One region of the Superficieibacter sp. HKU1 genome, then DNA from elsewhere that is predicted to be linked to it. Evidence: predicted binding sites of a transcription regulator. Region 1 holds the regulator's gene; each other region holds the start of a gene.

Region 1 (5,111 bases):
TGGCCACGCGCATAACGCGCATTTGCAGCGGTGGAACCACGGCAAATGTCGCGGCACCCCATACCAGCATACTTAACGCCGTGCCAAACTCATTGCGGGCCAGCAGCGGGATAGCCAGCATGATCGCAATTAATAACAGCAGAAAACCTTTTAACGTGGCATTCACTGAACGATCGGCAAATTTACCGCCGAGATAATTGCCGATGGAGAACCCTGTCCCCACCAGGACCAGCATCGCAGTAATAAAGAGTGGCGTTGCCGCAGACAGACTGTGCAGAACCGGCGCGATGTAGGTGTAAAGCGTAAACATCGCGCCTGCCCCCAGCACGGTCGTCAGCAGTGCGCTAAGAACCTGCGGACGCAGCAGCACCGTCAGTTCCTGCCGCACGTTGGGCCGCTCCCCTGCACTGCCTTTTGGCAGCGAGAACCACAGGCTCGCCATGGCAATAACCCCCAGACCCGCCGTCGCAAGAAAGGACATCCGCCAGCCAATCGCTTCACCCAGCCAGGTGGCCGCCGGAACGCCGCCAATGTTGGCGATGGTGAGCCCCATAAACATGGTCGCCACCGCGCTGGCCTGTTTATGTTTTGGCACCACGCTTGCGGCAACCACCGATCCCAGACCAAAGAACGCGCCGTGGTTAAGGCTGGTGACAATACGGGAAAGCATCAGCGTGGTGTAATCGGGTGCAATCGCAGAAAGCACATTGCCGAGGGTAAAAATCGCCATCAGAAAGATTAGCGCGTTGCGCCGGGCGCGGTGGGAAAGCAGGAGCGTCATGATGGGAGCACCGACCATTACGCCAATCGCATAGGCGCTGATAAGCATACCCGCAGTGGGAATAGAAACATCGACCCCTTTGGCAATCGTGGGCAATAATCCCATCGGAGAAAACTCGGTGGTGCCAATACCAAACGCACCGATAGCCAGCGCCAGCAGGGGAAAATTAACTTTCATGAACAGACTCCGTTTTGGCCGACATCACCACGACACGACGCAAAGAAGCCAAAAGCATGACATCAATCACAAAAAAACGAAAGTGAGGCAAAATGCAAAAGAGTTTTGCTGAGAGGTGCAAAATCGCAAAAGCGGCGTGAGGGAGAAGACTCTCCCTCGGATGAATCAATGCAGAACGGCAACCAATGCGCTGGCAACAATCAACCCCAGCACAATAATGGTCGTTACCAGAGAAAACTTAAGATCGGCACTCATCAATTTTTACTCCTTGTTATGACCCTGTGAAAAGTGAGCTTGTTCATTTTTACACACTTAACGGCGAAAATCTTGCAGGATTTAGATTGATATACATTTTTTCTCTTTCCCTTTTCATCAGGATCGGCCAAAATTCCACGCTTAATTATAAGCGTACCAGCCATTGACCCCCACCTGACGTTCTGTGTCGATTTCCCGACCTAAGCAATGATCGCAAAATTGCGCCAGGGGTGTGTGAAGGCAAACGTTTACCCTCCTATTTGCAGGCGTTCAGGCCAGGGTCCGGAGTAAGATGTAATGGCAACAATTAAAGATGTCGCGAAACGCGCAAACGTTTCCACTACAACTGTGTCACACGTTATCAACAAAACCCGTTTTGTTGCTGAAGATACGCGTAATGCAGTGTGGGCGGCAATTAAAGAACTTCACTATTCTCCCAGCGCTGTTGCCCGCAGCCTGAAGGTTAATCACACCAAGTCGATTGGCCTGCTGGCGACCAGCAGTGAAGCGGCCTATTTTGCCGAAATTATTGAAGCGGTTGAAAAAAGCTGTTTCCAGAAAGGTTATACCCTGATCCTTGGCAATGCGTGGAACGATATTGAAAAGCAACGCGCTTATTTGTCGATGATGGCGCAAAAACGCGTCGATGGCCTACTGGTCATGTGCTCTGAATATCCTGAATCGCTATTAAGCATGCTGGAAGAATACCGTCACATTCCGATGGTAGTGATGGACTGGGGCGAATCAAAAGCGGACTTTACCGACTCGGTGATTGATAACGCGTTTAAAGGTGGCTATATGGCCGGGCGCTATCTGATCGAACGCGGCCATCGTGATATCGGTATTATTCCAGGTCCGCTGGAACGTAATACCGGGGCCGGGCGTCTGGCCGGGTTTATGAAAGCGATGGACGAAATTCAGGTCACGATCCCTGAACAGTGGATTGTCCAGGGGGATTTCGAACCGGAATCCGGCTATCAGGCGATGCAACAGATCCTCAATCAGTCCCAGCGCCCCACCGCCGTCTTCTGCGGTGGCGATATCATGGCGATGGGGGCATTATGTGCCGCCGATGAGATGGGCCTGCGCGTGCCGCAGGATATTTCGGTGATTGGTTACGATAACGTGCGCAATGCCCGTTTCTTTACGCCAGCGCTGACGACGATTCATCAGCCGAAAGATTCCCTCGGCGAAGCCGCGTTTAATATGCTGCTGGATCGCATTGTGAATAAGCGGGTTGAATCGAAGTCCATTGAGGTGCACCCCCGCCTGATTGAACGCCGCTCGGTAGCCGATGGTCCGTTCGTCGACTACCGCCGTTAAGTTAGCCTGCGGGAGCCGTTTCTTCCGGGTCCCGCAGCCACTCTTTGTTCAGCGTTTCGCTGTCTCCCAAATACTCCAGCAGCCATCCCAGCGCGGGCGAGATATCGCTCTGCTGCCAGGTTAAGCAGCAGGCCGCATCAGGAAACGGGTTCTCGAGGGCCAGCGCGACCCACTCGCCCGAATCTGTCCATGGCCGGGCAAAATGTGAAGGCACCATCGCCGCACAAAGACCCGCTGAGATACAGGTTGCCGATGACTCCCAGTCCGGCACCACGACGCGCTTTTGATTGTCCAGCAGCCACGTCGTGCGCTTTGGCAACGAGCGTGAGGTATCCTCGCGCACCAGTGAAGGCCAGTTACGTAGCTCATCGTCGCTTAACGGCCCCGGCTGTTTTGCGAGGGGATGGTCGCAGGAGACAACGCAGTTCCAGCTCAGCATTCCCATATCCCGAAACGCGTAGCGCCCACCGACCGGAATAGCCTGGGTTGCGCCGATGGCCAGTTCCACCCGCCCATCGGCCAGCGCATCCCACACACCGTTGAACACTTCCTGAAAAACAATCAGTTCGACGTCAGGAAAATGGCGATAGAAATCGACAATCATTTGCCGGGTACGTTCGGGCCTGACAATATTATCTACGGCAATGGGAAGCTGGCTGCGCCAGCCATTGGCAATTTGCTGACACTGCTGACGGGTGATCAGCATTTTTTTGATAACAGTGCGCCCTTCTTTTAAAAACCAGCTGCCGGCCGGGGTTAACTCTACATCGCGATGGCGCCGCTCAAATAGCGGCACCCCCAGCCACTCTTCCATCTGACGCACGGTATAACTGATTGCTGACGGAACACGATGCAGCTCCTGCGCCGCTGCGCTAAAGCTGCCGTTGCGGGCAACCGCATCAATGACTTCAAGAGAATATTCTGACCACATTTTCTGCCTGCAAATTTTTTGATGTCAATGTACAAATATTAGCGTTTCACAAGTCTTATTGCACTGCCTACACTCTTGCTCCTGTCACCTGCTTGTAAAAAAGAGAATGTATATGCAGCCTGGAAAAGGGTTTCTGGTCTGGCTGGCCGGACTCAGCGTGCTGGGATTTCTGGCCACCGATATGTATTTGCCCGCGTTCGCGGCGATTCAACACGATCTTAATACCCCGGCCGCCGCGGTCAGCGCCAGCCTGAGCTTATTTCTGGCCGGCTTCGCGCTGGCCCAGCTTATGTGGGGCCCCCTGTCGGATCGCTTCGGGCGGCGTCCCATTTTGCTTATCGGGCTGGCCATTTTCGCCGTAGGTTGCCTGGGTATGCTGTGGGTGCACGATGCCACGATGCTGCTGGCGCTGCGCTTTATACAGGCGACGGGCGTTTGCGCTGCCGCTGTGACCTGGCAGGCGATGGTGACTGACTATTATCCGGCTCAACGCGTTAACCGGATCTTCGCCACCATTATGCCGCTGGTGGGTCTCTCCCCCGCTCTGGCACCGTTGCTCGGCAGCTGGATCCTGACCCATTTTGACTGGCAGGCCATTTTTGCGACGTTATTTGCTATCACCCTGCTTCTGATGCTCCCGGCACTGCGTCTGAAATCCGTCGCGCATCAAAAAACGGATAGCGAAGAGAAGCTGACATTTGCCACGCTGCTGCGCTCACGGTTATATCTCGGTAATGTACTGATTTATGCCGCCTGTTCGGCCAGTTTCTTTGCCTGGCTCACCGGCTCGCCTTTTATCCTCAGTGAAATGGGCTACGGTCCGGCGGCGATTGGCCTGAGCTATGTCCCGCAGACCATTGCATTTCTGGCAGGAGGATATGGTTGTCGTGCGGCGCTGCAAAAATGGCAGGGAGAGCAGTTACTACCGTGGCTTCTGGGATTATACGCCTTCAGCGTGGTGGCAACCTGGCTGACGGGCCTCCTTGACGGCAGTTCGCTGACGGCGCTGTTAATCCCCTTCTGTGTGATGGCGATAGCCAACGGCGCGATTTACCCGATTGTGGTGGCACAGGCCCTGCGCCCTTTCCCTCAGGCGACCGGGCGTGCTGCTGCGTTACAGAATACCCTCCAGCTCGGCTTGTGCTTTCTGGCAAGCCTGGTGGTCTCGTGGCTGGTGGCAACGCCGCTTCTTACCACCACCAGCGTGATGCTGATCACGGTGCTGCTGGCGGGCGCAGGCTACTGGATGCAGCAGGTAGCAAGCCGCGCTGCTCAGCAAAAGATGGCGGCAAAAACCTGTCGGGCGTAGCCTTACAAACGACCCGTTAGTTAGGCTGCTAACATTTTTGTATTGAATCAGCGAGTTTAGCGTCCTATACTCGATTCTGTTGCCAAATTATTATAAAAGAGTGTTACTTAGCGGATGATGGATTTCATCCGTTTCTCCCATGGACGGCATTTCGGCAAGGGTCTTCTCCCTTCCTCTGTTTCTACGTCGGATAGCAGGCTTACGGATTTCCCGTAAGATTTCTCACAAACCAAAATAGCATCTACGCTGTTTTAAGGTTCTGATCACATACGCGTGATGGAGAAGCTATGAGTTCATCGTGTATAGAAGACGTTAGCATACCGAACGACGACTGG
Region 2 (5,111 bases), 1.2 Mb from region 1:
ACGTTAAGCTGCGGATCGTCCGCCAGCACCGTCGCGCTGCTGGTAAGTATCGCATGACTTTGCGCACGCAGACGCTGCACGTCGCGTCGCGCTTGCGGGGAGGTGATCCACTGGCTTTTTCCGCTCGCCATCGCCGTTCTTCCGTCAAGCGATGCGCCCAGCTTAAGCTGTACATACGGGAAACCGGTGCGCATCCGCTTAAGGAATCCTTTATTCAACGCCTCGGCTTCATTCATCATCAGCCCGTGGCTGACCTCAATACCTTCCTGCTGCAGGCGATACAGCCCGCGCCCGGCGACCTGCGGGTTTGGGTCCTGCATGGCGACGACGACCCGCGCTACACCTGCGGCAATCAGCGCCTCGCAGCACGGCGGCGTGCGCCCGTGATGGCTGCAGGGTTCCAGCGTAACGTAGGCCGTCGCGCCGCGAGCATTCTCTCCCGCCATACGCAGGGCGTGAACTTCTGCATGCGGCTCACCGGCACGGTGATGATAACCTTCACCGACAATCCGGCCTTCTTTCACAATCACACACCCCACATTGGGGTTGGGATGAGTCGTAAAACGACCGCGCTGCGCCAGCTTCAGCGCTCGCGCCATGAAAATTTCATCCTGCATGAGGTTAATCCTGTAAGCGGGCGATCTCTTCGCCAAACTCTTTGATATCTTCAAAACTACGGTAAACCGACGCAAAACGAATGTAGGCGACTTTATCGAGTTTTTTAAGTTGTTCCATCACCAGGTTGCCAATCATCTTACTGGCAACTTCGCGTTCACCGGTTGCCCGAAGCTGCGATTTAATATGATTAAGCGCCATTTCAACATCGTCAGCGCTGACCGGACGTTTCTCCAGCGCCCGAAGAATGCCGTTGCGCAGCTTATCTTCATTGAACGGTTCACGCACGTCGTTGCTTTTCACCACGCGCGGCATCACCAGTTCCGCCACTTCGAAGGTGGTAAAACGTTCATTACATACCAGGCACTGTCGCCGACGGCGCACGGAAGATCCCTCACCCACCAGACGAGAATCAATAACTTTGGTATCTACGGCTAAACAAAATGGGCAGTGCATATCGCGTCCTGACGAAGGGTGAATGTGACCTATAGTTTACCCTGAACTGGCGGGACTACAAAGGAAGAGCTTTTTGAGACTATGGATCGATGGCAGCCGCGCCGTTATCCTCTACCATAATGACAATAATTGTCCTTTTGAAGGGATCGACACGATGACAAGACGTTATTTAAAAGTTTTTGCCCTGGGAGGTCTGTTTGCTTTGACCGCCTGCGCACCGCAAAGTGAAGTTCGCCAGCTGCATCAGAGCGTCAGTACGCTCAATAAAGAGATGACGCAGCTTAATCAGGAAACGGTAAAAATCACTCAGCAAAATACGCTCAATAAAAAATCGGCCAGCGGCGTTTATCTGCTGCCGGGAGCGAATACGCCAGCCCGCCTGAACAGTCAGATCGGCATGCTGCGCATGTCGCTGGCCAACATCGCTCCGAACGCGGACGGTACGCGCCTGACGCTACGCATTCAGGGGGAGTCTAACGAACCTTTACCGGCCTTCAGCGGCACGGTGGAATGGGGACAGCTTCAGGGCACTACGCAGGATTACCGGGAAGTTAACGTCCAGAACCAGCTGATCAATGCTCCGGCCAGCACGCTGGCTCCGAGCGATGTTGATATTCCGCTCCAGCTTAACGGCATTACGCCTGAGCAATTAGGTTTCGTTCGAATCCATGATATTCAGCCCGCGCAACAACCCTGATAACCGTCAGTAAGCGTTCAGGCGCAGGTTAACCGCCCCAACCCGACGTATCAGTTGGGTTGGGCTTTGCGCCGATTGCCCCGTACCTGTTTATTTTACTGCACGCCGTTATAACTCCGCCTTTGCTGGTCATTATCTTTCTGATTACCGTCTGACCGTAACCATCACTCATACTTATTTAAATTCAGTAAATATTGGCAACAACCTCCCTTATCAGTACAATCGCCGCCGTTAATGTACGCAAACGTGAACGCAATCGATTACGTGTGTGACAGGAATGTGAAACAACACATATTTTTGTGAGCAATGATTCTTATAATAGGCACCACAGAAATTCGACATATTTAGTAACGCGTAGTCATCTTTTTTCATTCCCGTCAGGGATTTTTCAAACAGTGGCATAACTATGAAACATACAATTCTTGCAGCAGGCGCAGTGCTGGCGCTCTCTTCTGGCTTCACCGCTCAGGCAGCCGAAGCGGAAAAACCGCAGTTCCTCTCCGACTGGTGGCATCAGAGCGTTAACGTCGTCGGCAGCTATCACACCCGCTTTGGGCCTGCGTTGCGTAACGATACCTATCTGGAATATGAAGCGTTCGCTAAAAAAGACTGGTTTGACTTCTACGGCTATGTGGATGCGCCGCGTTTCTTCGGCGGTGACGGCGATTCACGCGGCATCTGGAACCACGGTTCGCCACTGTTTACCGAAATCGAACCGCGCTTTTCAATCGATAAGCTGACCAACTCCGACCTGAGCGTTGGTCCGTTCAAAGAGTGGTATTTCGCCAACAACTATATCTACGATATGGGTCGTAACGAAGCGGGTCGCCAGAGCACCTGGTATATGGGTCTGGGCACCGACGTAGAAACCGGTCTGCCGATTGGCCTTAATCTGAACATTTATGCCAAGTATCAGTGGCAAAACTACGGTGCCTCTAACGAAAACGAGTGGGACGGCTACCGCTTCAAAATTAAATACTTTGTACCGATCACCGACGTCTGGGGCGGCCACCTGAGCTATATCGGCTTCACCAACTTTGACTGGGGTTCAGATCTCGGCGACGATCAATATCGTACCAGCAACTCCATCGCCTCCAGTCACGTTCTGGCGCTGAACTACGATCACTGGCACTACTCTGTGGTCGCGCGTTACTTCCATAACGGTGGTCAGTGGAACGATGGCGATCAGCCGGTATGGCAGGCAGAGCCGATCAAATCTAACGGCTTCGGCTGGTATTTAGTTGCAGGGTATAACTTCTAATACCCTGTTTCCCCGGCAGGCCGACAAGGATGTCGACTTATCGGGGACTATTTACAGTTTTTCCCTCCGCCGCTGCCCTTTATATAATCACATCATCAATAATATTAAATAAATCATCCTTCATTCAAATTAATAAACCTCAAAAAATATATCCATCGAATATACAAATAGACATCTCATTCATTTAAACAATATATTTAATATTGTATAAACGCTATCCGGATCACGTTATCTGTCATTCTGTGTATATATTTGTGATCGTATTCTCACTCTACTTAAAACCGAATAGGAAAACGTTTTCCCTTTTTTATAATCACAGCCATAACAATCGCGTCGGCTCAAGAATGATGAAAAAAGCAGATAACAAAAACCGCATCACAATAAAAGATATTGCCAGCGCGGCTAACGTCAGTATTAGTACCGTATCTAAAGTGATGAATGGCACCGGGTCGATTAGTCAGCATACCAAAGCTAAAATTACGCGAGTCATTAATGATATGGATTATCGCCCCAGCGAACTGGCCCGCTCGCTGCATCAAAAGAAAACGTATACCATCGGCTTATTATCCAGCGATGGCTACGGGCGATTTAGTTTGCCTATTTTGAAAGGAATTGAGAGCGCGCTGGCGGAGGCGCAAATCTCTGTTTTTCTGTGTAATGCCAGCGGTTCGCCGCAGGAATTTAAACGGCATATCGACTCCTTATTAGCAAAACATGTAGATGGCATTATTGTTACCGCCGCCAAAACGGATAAACGCGAACCGCTGTATTTAAAAAATAATACGCCCGTAGTCTATGCCTATACCGATGTTGATGACGACAATGCCATGTGCGTGTTGCCTGACGACTTCGGCGCAGGTGAACTGGCCTGTCAGCATCTGATCGAGCAGGGTTGCAAAAACATTGTACACATTACCGGACCCGAGCATTTTATGGCCGTACAGCAGCGCGCAGCGGGCTGCCAGAAGATGCTGATGGCACAGGGCCTGCCTGGTTTCCCTCTCTGCTACGGAAGCTGGACCTCGCAACATGGCTACAGCGCCATACGCGATCTTCTGGCTCAGGGCATTGAGATTGACGGCGTCATTACCGGCAATGATTTAATTGGTCATGGCGTACTGCAGGCATTATATGAATACCCTAAATCCGTCCCCGGCGATGTGTCGGTGGTGAGCTTTGATAACTGGCAGGTCATTACGGAACTGTGCCGCCCCACGCTCAGCAGTATTGATTTTCAGCTGAAAGAATTAGGCCGCATTGCCGGTGAGTGTTTAATAGAAAAAATCGATGGTCAGGATCGCAGAGGGAAAATTATGGTCCCCTGCTACTTACAACCCGGAGAATCAAGTTGTAAATATTCTCAAGCGTAACAAATTAGGGGATTTTATGATTTCTAAATTTGTCCATACCGCCGTTGCCGCATGTATTATTTCCGCTTCATTAACTGGCATCGTGCAGGCAAAAGAAACAATAACTTTTTGGGGGCGTGGCGATCAGTCATCTCTGGAGGTTATTGTTAATGAATACAATAAATCTCAGGATCGGGTGAATGTCCGCCTGAATATCATTCCTAACTCCTCATTAATGTCTAAACTGAGCTCGTCCATTGCCGCCGGAAATCCTCCCGATCTGGTAGCGCTTGATATTGTCTATTTCCCCGAGCTTAACCGCTCAGAACAACTGATGGATCTGACGGACCACATTGGCAACAAAGATTATATAGGCCAGTTTAGCGACACGCTGAAAGCTATCGGTAGCTATGAAGGCCATATTTACGGCGTGCCCTTTGCCGCCGAATCGTCTTTCCTCTATTACAATAAAAAGCTTTTCCGTCAGGCCGGACTCGATCCCGAAAGGCCGCCGGAAACGCTACAGGAATTACGCGAGGATGCCGAGAAGATCACCAAACTTGGCGACGGCTATTACGGTTTTGCGCTCCCCGGCGGATGTTCCGGCTGTCTGGCATTTACCTTTGTACCCTACCTTTGGGCCAACGGCGGCGATCTGGTTTCCGCTGACGGCAAAACCCCGGTCGTGAACTCGGAAAATAATAAAAAAACGCTCACCTTTTTCCACAACATG
Region 3 (5,111 bases), 790 kb from region 1:
CCAGGGCGGTGATGATTTCACCTGTCAGGAATAGTGCATAATGATTGCTGACGGCTTTAACATGCCAGCCAAACCATATCATCTTAAATACCAGTAGCGCGATAGCTGTCAGAAGGGAAAAAAAACAGTGGGCGGTTGCACTAAGGGCAATGATGTTACGAAACCAATGGAATAAAGACGCGTTTTCTTCCAGAGTTAAATCTTCTTCGTTAAGCTTTCTTACACGTATGCACAATCTTTGCGACAGTACGCCAGAAAAAAAAGCAATAACCGAAAAAAGGCAGCTGAAGATCGCCAGCGCATATTCTGTATTTACGACGGAGAAATAATAGGGATGAGTTTCTTTTACTGCTTCATAGAGGTTAACAATATCAGAGACTGAGTGTTTTTTTTCGTTCCAGAGGAAAGTGTCATCATTGCCATTTTTGTGGGCTTCCAGCGCGGCATGGTACTGCGCGGTGGCTGTGCTGGCGATAGTATGAATACGGTTAATGTGGAACCAGGCGTTAAAAGAATAAAACAGAAGAATAATTGGAATAATCCAGATACCAAAAAGTAATACTTTATTTTTAAACATGTTAACTGTCCGGACAAGAGTAACAAAAGCCGATGAGCATGCTATTGCGATTATTGCCGAAAATCAAGGAGACAAGTTTCTTTTCGATAAAAATAGGTTCTGCAGCTTCTTATATTAGTTGGAAATATATATTTTGTGAATGTAAATAGACTCAATGATAATGTCTGTCAGGGAATAGGGAAAATATATCTAAACGTGCCGAAATTAAACGCGATTATTAAGAGTTCAATTCACAACGTAATAACACCTCCTGACGAGGCGTTATTACGAGGCGGATATTTTATTCTGTGGCATACCCTTGTGGCGGCAGGGGAAGGCCGTCCAGCCACGCCGCGTTGTCGCGCATTTCAAGCCGGCCATCAACAAACCAGCTCACCACCAGCGGATAGATGTCGTGCTCCTGCGCCTGCACCCGCGCGGTGATATCGTCCTCGTTGTCGCCGCTAAACACCGGCACCTTAGCCTGCAAAATAACCGGACCGCCGTCCAGCTCGTCAGTCACGAAATGCACCGATGTACCGTGGACCTCATCGCCGTTTTCCAGCACCTGCTTATGGGTATTCAGGCCAGGATATTTGGGCAGCAGAGAAGGATGGATGTTTAACAGCCGTCCCTGATAATGCGCCACAAATTCCTGGCTCAAAATACGCATATAGCCCGCCAGCACCACCATATCCGGCGCATAAGCATCAATTTCCAGCATCAGCTCGCGATCGAACGCGTCGCGGCTGGCAAACTGGCTGGCGGTTAATGCATGCGCAGGAATGCCTGCCTGACGCGCGCGCTCAAGGCCGAACGCGTCGGCCTTATTGCTGAATACCGCACGCAGCGTGCCGCCGATCTTTTTCTGCTCGCAGGCGTCAATAATCGCCTGTAAATTACTGCCGTTGCCGGAGATCAGCACCACGATGTTTTTCATTACTCAATGACCACGCGCTCATCGGAATCAGAAGATTTAATGATACCGATTTTCCACGCCTTTTCACCCTTCTCATTGAGCAAGGCAATGGCTTTATCTGCATTAGCCGCTGGCAGCGCGACGATCATGCCGACGCCGCAGTTAAAGGTGCGATACATTTCATGACGGCTGACGTTACCTGCACGCTGCATCCAGTCAAAAATGGCGGGCCACTGCCATGAGGATTCGTCAATCACTGCCTGGGTATTGTCCGGCAGCACGCGCGGAATGTTTTCCCAGAAGCCGCCGCCGGTGAGGTGGGCAATCGCGTGTACCTCGACGTTTTCAATCAGCGACAGAATGGATTTTACATAGATGCGGGTTGGGGCCAGCAGGTGATCCGCCAGCGGTTTACCGTCAAGATCGGTGGTCAGCGGATCGCAGCCGCTCACTTCCACAATCTTGCGCACCAGCGAATAGCCGTTGGAGTGTGGGCCGCTGGAGGCCAGCGCGATCAGCACGTCGCCATCAGCGACTTTACTGCCGTCAATAATTTCCGATTTTTCCACCACGCCTACGCAGAACCCGGCCACGTCGTAATCGTCGCCGTGATACATCCCCGGCATTTCCGCGGTTTCACCGCCCACCAGCGCGCAGCCGGATTGCAGGCAACCCTCAGCGATGCCGTTGATAACGCTGGCCGCCGTCTCGACATCCAGCTTGCCGGTCGCGTAATAATCGAGGAAAAACAGCGGCTCAGCGCCCTGAACCACCAGATCGTTGACGCACATCGCCACCAGATCGATACCGATAGTATCGTGACGTTTAAGATCCATCGCCAGACGCAGCTTCGTTCCCACGCCGTCGGTGCCGGAGACCAGAATCGGCTCACGATATTTCTGCGGCAGGGCACACAGCGCGCCAAAGCCGCCCAGACCGCCCATCACTTCCGGGCGACGGGTTTTCTTTACCACGCCTTTGATTCGGTCGACCAGAGCGTTGCCTGCATCAATATCAACACCGGCATCTTTATAGCTGAGAGAGGTTTTATCGGTCACTGCTGAGTCCCCACGCGTTTGCGATAGAAATAAAATCGGCGCAATTCTAACAGGGAAAGCAAACGTTTGCGAGCCTGCATTGCGTCAGGCAGTTTACCGTGCCGGCAGGGACAAATTTGATACCGTTCACGAAAATGAAACCGGGTACATTCTTGTGCTTGCCTCCGCGCTCATGAGTCATCATGATGCCAATGAAACCGGTTTCTTTTTTCGTGGCAAAAAGCGCAAAACCGGTGCTGACGGGATGCAGGGGGACGTAACAGGATGAAAATTGCCGCATTTGATATTGGTGGCACCGCGTTAAAAATGGGCGTGATCGCTGACAACGGTGAGCTGCTGGAAAAGGGAAAGCAGATAATTAACGACAGCGATGGCGACCAGATTTTACAGGCCATGCTGGCCTGGATAACCGCCCATCCCGAGTGTGAAGGGATAGCCATCAGCGCGCCAGGCTACGTCAACCCGCACACTGGCTTTATTTCAATGGGCGGTGCAATCCGCAAATTTGATAATTTCGCTATCAAACAGTGGCTGGAGGAAAAGGTCCGACTTCCCGTTGCCATTGAGAATGACGCTAATTGCGTGCTGCTGGCCGAACGCTGGCAGGGCAAAGGCGCGGAGATGGCCAACTTCCTCGTATTAACCATCGGTACCGGCATCGGCGGGGCGATTTTCTGTAATAACCAGCTGGTGCACGGCGCGCGTTTTCGCGCAGGCGAGTTTGGCTATATGCAAACCGAACGCCCCGGTTCCCGCGACGTGCGTCGCTATTCCATGAATGAAAACTGCACGCTACGCGTTTTACGCTATCGCTACGCCGAACATGTCGGCAAAGCGCTGGAGGAGGTTACCGGCGAGGAGATTTTCGACCGCTATGATGCGGGCGATGTCGTCTGTCATCGGCTGGTGACGGATTTCTTTAACGGCCTCGGCACCGGCCTGTATAACCTCGTTAATTTATTCGATCCGCAGACGATTTTGATCGGCGGCGGCATCGTCGAACGCCCGGGTTTCCTGGCGCTGCTGCGCCAACATCTGGCCTGGTTCGGCATTGCGGAATACATCGATACCGTCAGTCACGGCAATGACGCCGGATTGATCGGCGCAGTTTACTATTTCAATCAGCAACACCGATCGTTAAACGACGATCGTTCATGAGGGAGAGAACATGACTGGATTTAAAGAAGGTTTTCTGTGGGGCGGCGCGGTCGCAGCGCATCAGCTGGAAGGCGGCTGGCAGGAGGGCGGTAAAGGCGCGAGCGTGGCTGATGTCATGACTGCCGGCGCGCATGGCGTAGCGCGTGAAATTACCGACGGCGTGCTGCCGGGGAAAAACTACCCTAACCACGAAGCCATCGATTTTTACCATCGCTATAAAGACGATATCGCGCTGTTTGCCGAAATGGGCTTCAAATGCTTCCGTACCTCAATCGCCTGGACGCGTATTTTCCCGAAGGGTGATGAGCTGGAGCCGAATGAAGCGGGCCTGCAGTTCTATGACGATCTGTTCGACGAATGCCTGAAGCACGGTATCGAGCCGGTGATTACGCTTTCTCACTTCGAGATGCCATATCACCTGGTCAAAGAATACGGCGGCTGGCGTAACCGCAAGCTGATCGACTTCTTCGTGCGTTTCGCAAAGGTGGTCTTTACCCGCTATCAGCATAAAGTGAAGTACTGGATGACCTTTAACGAGATCAACAACCAGGCTAACTATCACGAAGATTTTGCCCCGTTCACCAACTCCGGGCTGAAATATGCGCCTGACGAAGATCGTGAGCCGGTAATGTATCAGGCGGCGCACTATGAACTGGTCGCCAGCGCGCTGGCGGTGAAAGCGGCAAAAGAGATCAATCCGTCGCTGCTGGTGGGCTGCATGATTGCCATGTGCCCGATCTACCCGCTGAGCTGTGCGCCAAACGACATGATGATGGCGATGAATGCGATGCATCGTCGTTACTGGTTCACCGATGTTCACGTCCGCGGCAGCTACCCGCAGCATCTGCTGAAATACTTTGATCGTCGCGGTTTTAAACTGGATATCACCGAAGACGATCTCGCCGCGCTGAAGCAGGGCTGCGTCGACTACATTGGTTTTAGCTACTATATGTCGTTTGCCACTAAAGCGACCGCCGATAACCCGCAGCTGGATTACGACGAAACGAAGAGCCTGGTCTCCAACCCGCACGTGCAGAAATCCGACTGGGGCTGGCAGATTGACCCGGTGGGCCTGCGCTACTCCCTGAACTGGTTCTGGGATCACTATCAACTGCCGCTGTTTATCGTTGAAAATGGTTTTGGCGCGATCGATGTGCTGGAAAAAGACGGTTCGGTCGACGACCAGTATCGTATCGACTATCTCTCTGCGCACATTGCCGAAATGAAAAAAGCGGTCGTGGAAGATGGCGTGGAGCTGATGGGCTATACGCCGTGGGGCTGTATCGATCTGGTTTCCGCCGGCACCGGCGAGATGAAAAAACGCTACGGTTTTATCTACGTCGACAAAGACAACGATGGCAACGGCACGCTGGCGCGTAGCCGCAAAAAATCCTTCGACTGGTATCAGCAGGTGATTGCC
Region 4 (5,111 bases), 2.4 Mb from region 1:
AAGATATTCTCAACCGGGGCGGCGGCGATTTATGTATGCAGCTGGCGTGGTCCACGGAGGATAATCAACGAGACCTGCGGCGGACCATCGACGTTGCCGTGGACGGGCGTCGCCGCACTCTCCGGCCCGGGGACACGCTGGTGCTAAAACCGGGGCAGGGCGTTTGCCTTCCTCAGCGGCTTTACCACCGTTTCTGGGCGGAAAAATCGCTGGTGCTCGGCTGGGAAATTTCGATGGTGAATGACGACAGGCAGGATAACCATTTTCTTGAGGCAGGCGAACGCTACTCCACCGTTGAAGAAAACGAGCCGGTGAAGTGGCTGCTGTGTAATGAGTATCAGCGGTTAGTGGTATGAACAATAGCACCGTTGCTGCAGAGAATTTACCCCTCTCAAAGAGAGGGAGATTCAGACAGCACCGAACCCTCGTTTCCGCCGCTCACCACCCCGCCGCGCATCGTCTGCGTCACCTGCTGCTTACTCATATTCACCGCCCGCAACTGACCGTTCACCGACGGTTTCAGCGGTGCATCGGCCTGTAGCGTACCGCTGGCGGTCAGTTGCACGTTGCCGTCGCCGGAGATCGGCAGCGCGGGCCATCCCCACTGTTGCAGGATAGCCAGCGGCACGCCGCGCCCGTTGAGGCTCACGTTAATCTGCCGCTGTGGAAGCTGCGATACCGTAGCGGTAGCCTCCAGCAGCCCTTTTTCCGTAAAGGCGCTCAGTTCGCTGATATTTACCGTCGAGGCATTGGCGCTAAGCTTGATCGACGGTCGGCGCACGTCCACCCGGTTGAACGTGGCGGCGGCGGCGTTCAGCCCGCCTGCGCCGCCCCAGATCCCCCACTGGCGATTTTTTGCCACCTGCAAATAGCTGCCATAGCCGTCGAGCGCCGTAAGCTGCCATGGAAATGCCGGGTCGATATCAATCACCAGGTTGCGGCTGGCGGTCAGGCGGTTAATCGTCACGCCCTGTAGCCACGGGGGAAGCTGGGTCATCCACAGCTGCTTCCAGTCAGGCGGCAGGGTATATTCCAGCCCGGCGAGCGCAAAGTCGTCCAGCACCAGCGTTTTACCGTCGCGCAGCCAGTTGCCTGACGTGCGGATCATGCCGCCTTCCCAGCGTGAGGTGAACTGGCGCAGCGCCACGCCCTGCGGGGAAAACTCGGCGTTAAGAATGGGATCGTTCAAATGCAGCGAGCCGTAAATAAACTCGCTGGCGTTCATGGACAGTTTACCGCCCTGGCTTTGCCAGTCCTCTTTGCTGAGCGTCAGATCGCGCAGGCTGAGATCGAAGTCGATAATCGCCCAGTCGGGCCCCTGAAGCTGCGCATCCGTCACGTCCAGACGATTGATTTGCAGGGAAGGGACGGTCGTCAGCGGCGCAAAAAAGTCTGCCAGCGTTTTATCGCTTTGCAGGCGGATGTCGTTCATCTGCAGGCTATCGACGATCCAGCCGCCGTCGGCATTACGTCGCGCGGTGCCGGTCAGCGAGCCGCGCGCCAGATCTGCGCCAATGGTGCTCAGATTAACGTTATTGTGATCGATACTGCCCTGAATCAGCACGTTGCTGGCAGGCACGCCGTTCAGGGTCAGCGACCCGGCGCTCATCATGATATCGGCTTTACTGCCGAGGACATTTCCCGCTTCCGGCAGCCACGGGCTTACGCCGCCGGTGACGCGCTGGGCGCTGAGATCCCAGCCGGTCTCCGGGCTGTTAAACGCCATATTTATTAACTGGAGACGGTCCGCGCGGATGGCCAGCGGTGCGGTGGCGGGCGACAGGTTCAGCGTGCCGTCCTGCAAAATAATCGCGTCCGCGTGCAGCGGATCGGTGAACTGGCGGCTGCTGAGCCCGATATCCACGGTTTTGGCATCCAGCGTGGCGGGTTTACCGTCGCGGCCAAACGTCACGTTCTTTAATAAAATATGCGAAGGCGATGAGAAGCGGTGATCGATGGCGTCAAACGTCAGCTGGTAGTCGCTGTTATCGCTAATCCAGCCGCTGACCTGTTTCGCTCCCCAGCGCGTCTGAACAAGGAACCAGAACGCGATAATGACCACCAGTACGGCAATCAGAATCCAGGCGATCAGTTTTCCGAGAAATTTCATGGTCATCCTTCCCGAGAAATAAACATAAGGGAGTTATGCCCGAATTACAGGAAATCCTCAAGGAAGGAATAGTGAAAGTGCGTTACAGCGGCAGCGGGTCAGGCCCGCTGCCGCGGCAGATCAATTTTTCTCTGGCGGGAAAAGCAGGTTCAGCACAATCGCGGTAATGCCGCCTGCAGCGATGCCGGAGGAGAGCAGGTTTTTCACCCAGTCCGGGGCAAACTGCAGGATCAGCGGCTGCTGGGAGACGCCAAGGCCCACGGCCAGCGACAGGGCGATAATCATGATGGCGCGGCGGTTCAGCGGCTCGCGGGAGACAATGCGCACGCCGGAGGCGGCGATGGTGCCGAACATCACCAGGGTTGCGCCACCCAGCACCGGTTCCGGGATGTGCTGTACAAAACCACTCACCGCCGGGAACAGGCCAAGCACGATCAGCATCAGCGCCACCACAAAGCCGACATAGCGGCTGGCGACGCCGGTCAACTGGATCACGCCATTGTTCTGCCCGAAGCAGGAGTTGGGGAAGGTGTTAAACACGGCGGAGACAAACGAGTTCAGGCCGTTCGCCAGCACGCCGCCTTTCAGACGCTTCATATACAGCGGGCCGGAGACCGGCTGTTCGGAAACGTCGGAGGTGGCGGTGATATCGCCGATAGTTTCCAGCGAGGTGATCATAAACACCAGCATCAGCGGCAGCAGCAGGCTCCAGTCAATGCCCAGACCATAGTAGAGCGGGGTCGGCACCATGATCAGCGGGCTGTTGGTTGGCGCGTTACCTTCCGGCAGCATCCCCATAAACCAGGCCAGCAGATAGCCCGCGGCCATCGCAATCACCAGCGACGCCACGCGCAGATACGGGTTGCGCTGACGGTTTAGCAGGATGATGATCGCCAGCACCACGCCCGCCAGCAGCAGGTTTTTCGGTGCGCCGAACGTGTGATCGTTCATCGCGGCAAAGCCGCCGCCGATGGAGGTCAGTCCAACCTGAATCAGCGACAGTCCGATAATCATCACCACCACGCCGGAGACCAGCGGGGTAATAATGCGGCGCGCCAGATGCAGGATGCGCGAGATAACCATTTCAGTACAGCTCGCCAGCATCAGGGTACCGAACAGCGCCGCCATCATGGTCGGAACGTCCGCCCCGCCGGTTTTTAATGCCGTTCCGCCCATGATCAGCGGGGCGACAAAGTTGAAGCTGGTGCCCTGAATCGAAAGCAGCCCCGAGCCAACCGGCCCCCAGGCTTTAATCTGAATGATGGAGGCCACGCCGGACGCGAACAGCGACATGCTGATGATGTGCTGGGTATCCTCTGCCGGTAATCCCAGCGCCTGACAAATCAGCAGCGCAGGGGTGATCACCGCGACGAACATCGCCAGCAGATGCTGGCAGGCGGCAAACAGGGTCTGGGGCAGGGGAGGACGATCTTCGAGACGGTAAATCAGTTCGCTATTCTGCGCAGGCGCAATCGGTTGCGCATGTTCAGATTCGACGGTGTGAGCAGACATCAGAGGCAATCCCGCGGTGGAAAAGTGGCGATTTTAGCCGACTGGCAGGCAAAAGCAAACGGTTGCTTACGGGTAAGGGTAAAATTTTACCGGCGGGAGTGGGTTGTGTCGGTCGGAACTGGCTGGCGTATAGCGCACAGCTACTCACATCACCCGAGAACGTGATATCCCTACATTTAATAGCGTCTTTGCCCTTTTATTGCTTACAATCGGTTTTGTCACCTCATGATGAGGAAATTACGGCACAGGAAATGGGTCGCGTATGAATGAATCATGCGTTGAGTAAGGAGTTTTAATTATGTTTCATCTTGATACGTTATCGACGCTGGTAGCCGCCACCCTGGTGCTGCTGTTAGGGCGTAAACTGGTCCATTCGGTCCCCTTCTTCGAAAAATACACCATTCCTGAACCGGTCGCGGGCGGCCTGCTGATAGCGCTGGCGCTGCTGGTGCTGAAAAAAAGCATGGGCTGGGAAATCGACTTCGATATGAGCCTGAAAGATCCGCTGATGCTGGCCTTTTTTGCCACCATTGGTCTCAACGCTAACATTGCCAGCCTGCGGGCGGGCGGCAAAGTTGTGGCCATCTTTCTGGTGGTCGTGGTGGGGCTGCTGGTGGTGCAAAACGCCATCGGTATCGGCATGGCGAAAGCGCTGGGTCTCGACCCGTTGATGGGGCTGCTCGCCGGGTCGATCACGCTTTCCGGCGGACACGGCACCGGGGCGGCGTGGGGTAAACTCTTCTCCGAGCGCTATGGTTTCACCAGTGCGACCGAGGTGGCGATGGCCTGCGCCACCTTCGGCCTGGTGTTGGGCGGGCTGATTGGCGGGCCGGTAGCGCGATTTCTGGTAAAGCGTTCGCCTACCCCGGACGGCACGCCTGACGATCTTGCCACCCCGACCGCCTTCGAGAAACCCGATGTTGGACGAATGATCACCTCGCTGGTACTGATTGAATCTATTGCACTAATCGCCATTTGCCTGACCGTCGGGAAGGTGATTGCGGAACTGCTGGCGGGAACCGCACTGGAACTGCCAACCTTTGTATGCGTCCTGTTTATTGGCGTTATTCTCAGCAACGGTCTGGCGTTACTCGGCTTTTATCGTGTCTTTGATCGGGCGGTTTCGGTGCTGGGTAACGTCAGTCTGTCGCTGTTTCTGGCGATGGCGTTGATGAGCCTGAAGCTGTGGGAGCTGGCCTCGCTGGCGCTGCCGATGCTGGCGATCCTGGCGGTGCAGACCCTGGTCATGGCGCTCTACGCGATGTTTATTACCTGGCGGATGATGGGCAAAAACTACGATGCCGCCGTACTGGCGGCCGGGCATTGCGGCTTTGGTCTTGGTGCGACGCCAACGGCGATTGCGAATATGCAGGCCATCACCGAACGCTTTGGGCCGTCGCATACGGCGTTTTTAGTGGTGCCGATGGTAGGGGCGTTTTTTCTCGATATCGTTAACGCGCTGGTGATTAAAGTGTTCCTGATGATGCCG

What was found. The regulator PurR, encoded in region 1, represses purine synthesis genes. The targets are predictions, from matches to a motif close to CANGCAAACGTTTGCNTG.
Region 2: P0H77_RS05930 (nucleoside-specific channel-forming protein Tsx) is a predicted target of PurR. The motif match lies at 2,018-2,035, and genes of this name have one in related genera.
Region 3: purM (phosphoribosylformylglycinamidine cyclo-ligase) is a predicted target of PurR. The motif match lies at 2,589-2,606, and genes of this name have one in related genera.
Region 4: gltS (sodium/glutamate symporter) is a predicted target of PurR. The motif match lies at 3,674-3,691, and genes of this name have one in related genera.

Annotation. Positions count from the first base shown of each region.
Region 1 covers NZ_CP119754.1:2,465,205-2,470,315, forward strand. Annotated here, with positions in the region: gene P0H77_RS11790 (MFS transporter) at 1-958, opposite strand, end outside; gene P0H77_RS11795 (YnhF family membrane protein) at 1,124-1,213, opposite strand; gene purR (HTH-type transcriptional repressor PurR) at 1,511-2,536, shown strand; gene punR (DNA-binding transcriptional activator PunR) at 2,538-3,467, opposite strand; gene punC (purine nucleoside transporter PunC) at 3,580-4,776, shown strand; gene cfa (cyclopropane fatty acyl phospholipid synthase) at 5,064-5,111, shown strand, end outside.
Region 2 covers NZ_CP119754.1:1,235,502-1,240,612, reverse strand. Annotated here, with positions in the region: gene ribD (bifunctional diaminohydroxyphosphoribosylaminopyrimidine deaminase/5-amino-6-(5-phosphoribosylamino)uracil reductase RibD) at 1-617, opposite strand, end outside; gene nrdR (transcriptional regulator NrdR) at 622-1,071, opposite strand; gene P0H77_RS05935 (DUF3251 domain-containing protein) at 1,226-1,768, shown strand; gene P0H77_RS05930 (nucleoside-specific channel-forming protein Tsx) at 2,175-3,029, shown strand; gene P0H77_RS05925 (LacI family DNA-binding transcriptional regulator) at 3,374-4,399, shown strand; gene P0H77_RS05920 (sugar ABC transporter substrate-binding protein) at 4,416-5,111, shown strand, end outside.
Region 3 covers NZ_CP119754.1:3,257,487-3,262,597, reverse strand. Annotated here, with positions in the region: gene P0H77_RS15600 (hypothetical protein) at 1-577, opposite strand, end outside; gene purN (phosphoribosylglycinamide formyltransferase) at 858-1,496, opposite strand; gene purM (phosphoribosylformylglycinamidine cyclo-ligase) at 1,496-2,533, opposite strand; gene bglK (beta-glucoside kinase BglK) at 2,798-3,691, shown strand; gene P0H77_RS15580 (6-phospho-beta-glucosidase) at 3,702-5,111, shown strand, end outside.
Region 4 covers NZ_CP119754.1:114,241-119,351, forward strand. Annotated here, with positions in the region: gene P0H77_RS00570 (D-lyxose/D-mannose family sugar isomerase) at 1-356, shown strand, start outside; gene P0H77_RS00575 (AsmA family protein) at 392-2,110, opposite strand; gene xanP (xanthine/proton symporter XanP) at 2,231-3,622, opposite strand; gene gltS (sodium/glutamate symporter) at 3,921-5,111, shown strand, end outside.